DNA from 4 places in the Geodermatophilus sp. SYSU D00867 genome. Region 3 is predicted to be linked to each of the others. Evidence: predicted binding sites of a transcription regulator. Region 3 holds the regulator's gene; each other region holds the start of a gene.
What was found. The regulator LexA, encoded in region 3, represses DNA repair genes until DNA is damaged. The targets are predictions, from matches to a motif close to TCGAACANNTGTTCGA.
Positions count from the first base shown of each region.

Region 1: the regulator LexA is predicted to act here: its motif matches at 1,197-1,212, upstream of ruvC (crossover junction endodeoxyribonuclease RuvC).
Region 2: the regulator LexA is predicted to act here: its motif matches at 1,053-1,068, upstream of ACI8AK_RS10070 (DUF6504 family protein).
Region 4: the regulator LexA is predicted to act here: its motif matches at 1,368-1,383, upstream of dinB (DNA polymerase IV).

Region 1 is NZ_JBJGZC010000009.1:136,079-138,271, reverse strand. Features, by position in the region: gene ruvA (Holliday junction branch migration protein RuvA) at 1-616, opposite strand, end outside; gene ruvC (crossover junction endodeoxyribonuclease RuvC) at 613-1,179, opposite strand; gene ACI8AK_RS10640 (YebC/PmpR family DNA-binding transcriptional regulator) at 1,562-2,193, opposite strand, start outside.
Region 2 is NZ_JBJGZC010000009.1:12,169-14,361, forward strand. Features, by position in the region: gene ACI8AK_RS10060 (GNAT family N-acetyltransferase) at 1-371, opposite strand, end outside; gene ACI8AK_RS10065 (YbaK/EbsC family protein) at 386-919, opposite strand; gene ACI8AK_RS10070 (DUF6504 family protein) at 1,149-1,475, shown strand; gene ACI8AK_RS10075 (SAV_6107 family HEPN domain-containing protein) at 1,475-1,954, shown strand; gene ACI8AK_RS10080 (DNA polymerase III subunit alpha) at 1,951-2,193, shown strand, end outside.
Region 3 is NZ_JBJGZC010000021.1:7,545-9,737, reverse strand. Features, by position in the region: gene ACI8AK_RS18550 (LysM peptidoglycan-binding domain-containing protein) at 13-648, opposite strand; gene lexA (transcriptional repressor LexA) at 886-1,665, shown strand; gene ACI8AK_RS18540 (hypothetical protein) at 1,694-2,193, opposite strand, start outside.
Region 4 is NZ_JBJGZC010000009.1:22,006-24,198, forward strand. Features, by position in the region: gene ACI8AK_RS10105 (cupin domain-containing protein) at 1-609, opposite strand, end outside; gene ACI8AK_RS10110 (BatC protein) at 897-1,202, opposite strand; gene dinB (DNA polymerase IV) at 1,433-2,193, shown strand, end outside.

The DNA.
Region 1 (2,193 bases), on a different contig from region 3:
GCGCCTGGCGCAGCAGCAGCGCGACGTCGACCCGGCCGGTGCCGGCGAGCTGCTCGTCGGCGACCGGGGCGAGGGCGGTGAGCGCGGTGTCGGCCTCCTTGGTGGACCAGCCGAGCCCGACCAGGGCCGAGGACAGCTGGTCGCGCCAGGGCGCCACCGGGGTGACCGGCGCGAGGCCGGCCGGGGCGGGGCCGTCCAGCTGGGTGTCGGTGGTGGTGGCGCCGAGCCGGTCGCGCAGCTCGAGGATCAGCCGCTCGGCGCCCTTCTTGCCGATGCCGGGCACCTGCATGAGCGCCTTGACGTCGGCCGTGGACACCGCGCGGCGGACCTCGCGCGGCGGGTGGATGGCCAGCACCGCCTGCGCCAGCCGCGGGCCGACGCCGTTGGCGGTCTGCAGCAGCTCGAACAGCTGCCGCTCGTCGTCGTCGGCGAAGCCGTAGAGGGTGAGGGAGTCCTCGCGCACGACCAGGCTGGTGGCCAGGCGGGCGTCCTCCCCCACCGCGAGCCGGGCGATGGTGCCGGGCGTGCACTGCACGGCCAGGCCGATGCCGCCGACCTCGACGACCGCGCCCTCGGGGCCGACCGCGGCGACCCGGCCGCTCACCGAGGCGATCACCGGGACACCCCCCGCCAGCGCGGCAGCGTCCGCTGCACCACCGGCGCGCCGATGCCGCCGGCGATCGCCGCGACCCGCAGCCGGTCCTGGGCCGGGCCGCGCCACACGTGGCAGACCGCCAGCGCCAGCGCGTCGGCGGCGTCGGCCGGCTTGGGGGCCGACGTCAGCCCCAGCACCCGGGTGACCATGAGGGTGACCTGCTCCTTGTCCGCGCGGCCGTTGCCGGAGATGGCCGCCTTGACCTCGCTGGGCGTGTGCCAGGCGACCGGCCGGTCTGCCTGCGCCGCGGCCAGCGCCGCGACCCCGGCCGCCTGCGCGGTCCCGGTGGCGGTGCCCTTGTTGTTCTGGGTGAAGACCCGCTCGATGGCCACGACGTCGGGCCGGTGCTCGCGCAGCAGCGCGGTGACCTGGGTGTGCAGCTCCAGCAGCCGCAGCTCCAGGTCCAGGTCCGCGGAGCTGCGGATCACGCCGACGCCCACGGCGGCCGGGCGCGCGCCGGGACGGCCGTCGACCACACCCCAGCCGCACCGGGTCAGCCCCGGGTCGATGCCGAGCACCCGCATGCCCGCTCCCCCTCTCACCGAACGCGTGTTCGACCGCAACCGTAACCGTCCCCGACGACGGCCCCGGGACGCAACACGCGGCACGGTCCGGGGAGCGACACGCGGGCGCTCAGCCGACCCCGGCGGCCACCAGCGGCGCCGCGCCCGGGTCCGGCCACCTGGGCGGAGCCGCCGGTGTCGATGTCCAGCGGCAGGGCGGCGAGCGGGCTCCGGCGCGGCGGTTCCCCGCGGCACCGGCCCCACCGGGGCGCGGCGCCCCACCGGGCCGCCGTCGGCCGGCGCGGCCCGGACCGCCGGCGGGTGGACCGTCGCCGCGGCGCCGGCGGACCGGATCGGGCCGCTGGGGTGTGGTGTCCGGGGCGGCCGGTGCGCCGGTGGCGCCTCAGCCGACCTTCTCGAGCACCTCGTCGGAGACGTCGTAGTTGGCGTAGACGTTCTGGACGTCGTCGAGGTCCTCGAGCGCGTCGATGAGGCGGAACACCTTGCCGGCGCCCTCCTCGTCGAGCTCGACGGTGACGCTGGGCACGAACCCGGCCTCGGCCGAGTCGTAGTCGATGCCGGCGTCCTGCAGCGCGGTGCGGACGGCGACCAGGTCACCGGGCTCGCAGACGACCTCGAAGGTGTCGCCGAGGTCGCGGACCTCCTCGGCGCCGGCGTCGAGGACCGCCATGAGGACGGTGTCCTCGTCGACGCCGTCGGCCTGCGGGACGACGATGACGCCCTTGCGCGTGAACAGGTAGGACACCGAGCCGGGGTCGGCCATCGAGCCGCCGTTGCGGGTCATCGCGGTGCGCACCTCGGAGGCCGACCGGTTGCGGTTGTCGGTGAGGCACTCGACGAGCACCGCGACGCCGCCGGAGGCGTAGCCCTCGTAGGTGATCGACTGGTACTCGACGCCACCGGCCTCGGCGCCCGAGCCGCGCTTGACCGCGCGGTCGATGTTGTCGTTGGGGACCGAGGACTTCTTCGCCTTCTGGATGGCGTCGTAGAGCGTCGGGTTGCCCGCCGGGTCAC
Region 2 (2,193 bases), on a different contig from region 3:
CCCAGCCCGCGGCTCTGCGCCTCGGGGTGCACGTGCAGCTCGCACACCTCGAACGCGCCGGGCAGCCAGCGCTTGGCGGTCCGCCGGTCCAGCGCCGCGCGCACCTGGTCGTGCCACCACTGGCCGGGGGCGACGAGGTAGCCGTAGCCGAAGCCGACCAGCTGCTCGCCGTCCGGGGTGGCGGCGAAGGCGCCGACCGCGCGGAAGCCGGGGCGCTCGGTGTGCTGGACGGCGTAGCCGTAGCGGCCGGCGACCACCGAGGCGTCGTAGCCCATCGCCTCGCCGTAGATGGCCAGCGCCTCGTGCATGTGCTCGCGCAGCCAGCCTGCGGGCAGTTCGGTCACCCGCGTCGCGGGCGTCGTGCCGGTCACGGGGTTCTCCTCGTTCACGGGCCCACCGCAGCGGGGTGGGGAGCGGCGGCCGGACCGTCGGCGGTCGGGCCGCTCCCGACCTCGGCGGGGGTGCCGGCGGTCAGTCGCAGCAGCTCGTCGTAGCTGGTGGGGAAGACGGCCGACGGGTGGCCGGCGGCGGCCCAGACGCGGTCGTACCGGGCCAGCTCGACGTCGACGAGCGTGCCGATCGGCCCGGGGTGGCCGATGGGGGCGACCCCGCCGATCGGCTGGCCGGTGTGCTCGCGGACGAAGGCGGCCGAGGCGCGCTCCACGCGGGGCACGCCGAGCAGGGCGGCCACCTTCGCGACGTCGACCCGGTGCGCGCCGCTGGTCAGCACGAGCAGCGGCTGCCCGCCGACGTCGAACACCAGGCTGTTGGCGATGGCCCCGACCGGGACGCCGAGCTGGGCGGCGGCCGCGGCGGCGGTGTGCGCGCCGTCGGCGAGCTCGTGGACCCGCCCGGTGGCGCCGGCCCCGGCGAGCAGGTCGGCGATCGCGGCCACCCGGGGGTGGGCGGGTCGGCTCATGCGCTGATCCTGCCACCGCTGTCGGACCCCCGCCGTACCGTCCGGCACGCGGTCGGGAGGGGCTCCTCCCGGGGAGGACGCGGTGGCGCGTCCGGCTTGACGGGACCGGCGCGGTCGGGTCTACTCGACGTGTTCGAACACACGTTCGAACAGGTCGGCCACCGCCCCGGGACCTTCCCCGCCCGGGCGGTGGGCGGACCGTCGGACGGCACGGGGTGGGGAGACGGGCATGAGCCGGGTGCTGGGTGACGTCGGCGAGCGGGCCGGCGAGGAGGTGCAGGTCGAGCGCGGTCCGCTCGGGCCGGCGCAGTTCTGGCGCGGGCAGGGCCGCTACGTCGTCGGCGAGCTGCTCGACTCGTGGGTCGAGACCGCGCCGTGGTGGCAGCGGGCCGCCGGCACCTCCGGCGGCGCCTCGGCCGACCTGGTCGCCCCCCGCGAGGTGTTCCGGGTGGAGGCGCTGCGGGCCGGCCGCTCGCGGATGAGCTTCGCCGGTGTCTACGACCTGTGCTGGGACGCCGCGGACAACCGCTGGTCGCTCGTGCGGGTGCACGACTGATGGGCGCCGCGCGCGCCGTGGCCGAGCAGCTGCCCCTGCCCCCGCCGCTCCCGGCGGCCGCGGGCCAACTGCTGGACCAGGCCACCCGGGCCCTGGCCGAGGCCCGGCACGCCCCCGACGCGTGCCGGCGCTACGCCACCGCGCACCTGGCGGCGCTGCGGGCCGCCGCGGGGGTGCTGGCCGCCCGCACCCGGCCGGAGAGCGGCCGCCGCCGGCCGCGCAGCGCCTGGGTGCTGCTCGAGCAGGTCGCCCCCGAGCTGGGGGAGTGGGCCACCTTCTTCGCCGCCGGCGCGGCCAAGCGCGCCGCCGCCGAGGCCGGGCTGTCCCGCGCGGTCACCGAGCGCGAGGCCGACGACCTGGTCCGCGACGCCGGGACCTTCCTCGCCGTGGTCGAGGAGCTGCTGGCCACCACGCCCGAGCCGGCGCCCCGGCCGCGCGTGGTCGGCGGCACCGCGCACCGTCCCGCCCGCGGGCGGTGAGCGGGGACCCCTTCGTCCACCTGCACGTCGCCTCCGGCTACTCCCTGCGGTACGGGGCCAACCACCCGGCCGACCTGGTCGCGCGCGCCGCCGAGCACGGCATGACGGCGCTGGCGCTGACCGACCGCGACGGTCTGTACGGCGCGGTCAAGTTCGCGCTGGCCTGCCGGTCGGCCGGGCTGCGGCCGGTGTTCGGCGTCGACCTCGCGGTCGCGCCGGCGGTGGACACGACCGTGCCG
Region 3 (2,193 bases):
CGGGCGGAGCGCCTACGGCAGGCGCAGCACCTGCCCGGGGACGACGACCGCCCCCTCCAGGTCGTTGAGCGCCTGGATCGCGTCGACCACCGCGCGCACGTCCTGGCCGGCGCCGGCGACCTCCGCGGCGATCGACCACACCGTGTCACCGCTCTCGACCACGACACTGCTCTCGCCGGCCAGGCGCAGGCCGTCGTCGGGAGCGAGGAATCCGCAGCCGAGGGCGGCGCCGCCGACGCCGGCGGCGAGGACCAGCACGGTGACCAGGCGGCGCCCGCGGCGGGTCAGCCGCACCGGCGCCGGGGCCGGTGCGCACCGCGCGCGGACGGCGGCCCGGGCGGGCTCCGAGCGCACCGGCCGCCCGCTCGGGCGGGCCGGGTCGCGGCGGGTGCGCGGCCCCTCGGCGGCCGGGCCGGCGGTGCGCGCGGGAGCCGCGGCGGGACGGTCGGGCACCGGCCGCAGGTGCCCGGTGACGCGGGGACCGGAGCCCGGCAGGGCGGCGCGCTGCGCCGGCCGGCCGGCGCCACCCGGGGACGCGGACCGGCGTGCGCCGGCGGACGCGGTCGCGACCTCCCCGCGGAGCGGCGGCCGCCACGGGACCCGGACCGCCGCGTCGAACTCGAGCACTGCCTGCCGCACGCTGCCCATGACCGCTCCTCCTGATCGGGTCGAACGCTTCGAACGCGTGTTCGATCGAACGTCTGTCCGGATGTCTACCGCACGGGTCCGACGAGTGCGAGAGCGGCGCGGCGTGTCCTTCGAACACACGTTTGAACCTGCGGCGCCGGCGCGCTACGGTCCGTGCGGGCGCACCGCCCGCCGACCGGCCCCCGGGCCGGGAGGGCGACGGACGGGCCGCGGGGACGCGGCCGGCGAGGAGGAGACGTGGCGGGCACGAGCGGGACCGGCCAGGGCACCCGGGGCGGCGGCACGGCGACCCGCCGTCCGGCCGCGGAGCGCGGCGCCGGCACGGACGGCACGGGCGCCGTGCGCACCTTCCCCGACCGCGGGGAGGCCGGTGACGGCCTGACCCAGCGCCAGCGCCGGGTCCTCGAGGTCATCCGCGACTCGATCGAGCGGCGGGGCTATCCGCCCTCGGTCCGCGAGATCGGCGAGGCGGTCGGCCTGTCGTCGGCGTCGTCGGTCGCCCACCAGCTGTCGGTGCTGCAGAAGAAGGGCTGGCTGCGGCGCGACCCCAACCGGCCCCGCGCGCTCGACGTGCGGCTGCCCGGCGAGACCGCGGGCGAGGCCGCCCCGGCGGCACCCGCCGCGGCCGCCGACGGCTCGGCCGCCCCGACCTACGTGCCGCTGGTCGGGCGGATCGCGGCCGGTGGCCCGGTGCTCGCCGAGCAGGCCGTCGAGGACGTCTTCCCGCTGCCCCGCGAGCTCGTCGGCGAGGGCACGCTGTTCATGCTGCGCGTCGCCGGCGACTCGATGGTCGACGCGGCCATCTGCGACGGCGACTGGGTGGTCGTCCGTCAGCAGCCCACCGCCGAGAACGGCGAGATCGTCGCCGCGATGCTCGACGGCGAGGCCACCGTGAAGACCTACAAGCGCCGCGACGGGCACGTCTGGCTGCTGCCGCACAACCCGGCCTACGAGCCGATCCCCGGCGACGAGGCCACCATCCTCGGCCGCGTCGTCACGGTCCTGCGGCGGGTCTGAGCCGCAGGTCCCCCGCCGGCGCCGGAGCTCAGGCGCCGGCGGGCGGACCACCGGACCGGCGGCGGCGCAGTCGCCCGCCGATCCACACCAGCGCGGTCGCGACGACGGCGGCGGCCACGCCCGCGGTCACCGGCGAGAGGCCCGCGGGGTCCCCCCCGAGCAGCGCCGACGGCGAGGTGTCGGCGGCGTCGGACCCTGCCGGCGCGGGCGGCGCGGACCCCGCCGGGACCGGTACCGCGGTGACGTCCCCGGGCACGCCCTCGCCCGCCAGCAGCAGCGCGCGGCCGTCCGCGGTGAACGACACCGCCTCCCCCTGCGGCGCCTCGGGCAGCGCGATCCGCACCGGCTCGCCGGCCAGCGCCCCCGGGACGTCGGCACCGGTCAGCGGCCAGACGTAGGCGTCGGTGTACGTGCGCAGCGCGATGCGGCTGCCGTCGCGGGCGACCGCCCCGCCGGTGACCAGCAGCTGACCGGCCCGGCCCACGGGACCGCCCGGCGTGCCGGTGAGCGTGAACGCGACCGTGCCGA
Region 4 (2,193 bases), on a different contig from region 3:
CTCCTGCAGCGCGGTCACGACGGTGGCGACGTCGTCGCGGACCGACGCCGGGCCGGACAGGTCCAGGCCCAGCGGCAGGGCGCGGCGCAGCTCCCGGTCCTCGGCGGCCAGCACCCGCACCAGGTCCAGCGCGGACTCGGCCGCGGCCCAGCGGGTCACCGTGTGCACGCCGATGGTCAGGTGCGCGCTGGTCTGCCCGAGCGCTACCGCCGAGTGCAGGTAGCCGCGCGGCAGGTAGAGGGTGTCGCCCGGGCGCAGCACGGCGTCGACCACCGGCTCGCGCCCGGCGGCCGCGGCGACGGCGGCCCGGCGGTCGGTCCACGGCTGGGTGCGCAGCGGCTCCTCGAGCACCGGCTCGTGGACGGTCCAGTGCTTCTCGCCGGCCACCTGCAGCACGAAGACGTCGTGGACGTCGTAGTGCGGGCTGAACCCGCGCGAGGACGGCGGCGTGACGTACGCGTTGACCTGCGTGGGGTGCCCCAGGTCGGCGGCGAGCTGGTCGGCGAACTCGATCAGCGGCGGCCACAGCCGGTGCAGGCCCTGCAGGACCACGGTGCTGCCGTCGGCGAACAGCCGCAGGACGGCGTCGGAGGAGACCTGGTCGGCCACCTCGGCGCCGGCGCCACCGGAGGTGGTGAACCGCTGGGCGTCGACGACGGCGCCGTCCTTGGCGATGCGCAGGAACGGCGTGCGCAGGCCGCGCCGCGACAGCAGCTCGTCGACGTCGGTCAGCGTCAGCAGGTCGGTGAACGACTCCCCGGTGTCCTCGGCGCGGGCGAGCAGCGGGCGGCGGGACCAGTACTGCTCGGCGAAGACCGCGGGGTCGAGGTGCGTGCACCGGCGCAGGGCCGGGCGGGCGTCAGCCCCGCCCGGCCCCGCGGCGGTCGGGTCCTGGCTCAGGCCGAACCGTCCGCGCCACCGTCGGCACCGCCATCGGCGCCACCGTCCGCACCGCCGTCCGCACCGCCGTCGGCACCGCCGTCGGCACCGCCGTCGGCGCCACCGTCCGCACCGCCGTCCGCGCCGCCGTCAGCACCGCCGTCGGCACCGCCGCCGGCCGCGCCACCGTCGGCCGGGCCGTGGCCCGCGCCGCTGTCGGCACCGCCGTCGGCGCCGCCGTCGTGCTGGCCGGGCGTGCCCTCGCCGGCTCCGCTGTCGGCCGGACCCTCCGTGCTGGTCATGTCGTCGTCGTCGAGCGCCATCGGGCTCCTCCGGGATCCGGGTCGGGACCGTCCGCCGGACGGCGGTCGGTGGTGTCCCACCTACCTCGCCCGTGGGCCGGTCACACATGCGCCGACCAGCGTCTTCCCGACGCGCCCGGACACGCCGGGGACGGCGCGCCGCCTCCCGGGGAGGGCCGCTAGTCTCCGAACACGTGTTCGAACGGGGAGGTCGCGTGGGGTCGTCGGGGGGGCGTGCCGAGGGGTGCACGGTGCTGCACGTCGACATGGACGCGTTCTTCGCCAGCGTCGAGGTGCGCCGCCACCCCGAGCTCGCCGGCACGCCGGTCATCGTCGGCGGCGCGGGCAACCGCGGGGTGGTCACCTCGGCCACCTACGAGGCCCGCGCGTACGGCGTGCACGCCGCCATGCCGACGGCGCGGGCGCTGCGCCTGTGCCCGACGGCGACCGTGCTGCCGGGGGACACGGCGCTGTACGCCGAGGTGTCCCGCGCGGTCATGGCGCTGTTCCGGTCGGTGACCCCGCTGGTGGAGCCGCTGAGCCTGGACGAGGCCTTCCTCGACGTCGGCGGGGCCGGGCGCCGGCTGGGCGACGCCGCCGAGATCGGGGACTACCTGCGCGCCCGCGTCTTCGACGAGCAGGGCATCACCTGCTCCGTCGGCGTGGCCGGCACCAAGTTCGTGGCCAAGCTCGCCTCCACCCGCGCCAAGCCCGACGGGCTGCTCGTCGTCCGCCCGGCCGAGGTCATCGACTTCCTGCACCCGCTGCCGGTCGGCGCCCTGTGGGGCGTGGGCGCGAAGACCGAGCAGGTGCTGCTGCGGCTGGGGCTGCGCACCGTCGGCGACCTCGCGCACGTCCCGGCGCGCACCCTGCAGCGGGCGCTGGGCCCCGCCGCCGGCGGCCACCTGCACGAGCTCGCCTGGGGCCGCGACCCCCGCCGGGTGGTGCCCGACGAGCCGGAGCGGTCGACCGGGCACGAGGAGACCTTCCCCACCGACGTCGACGACCCCGC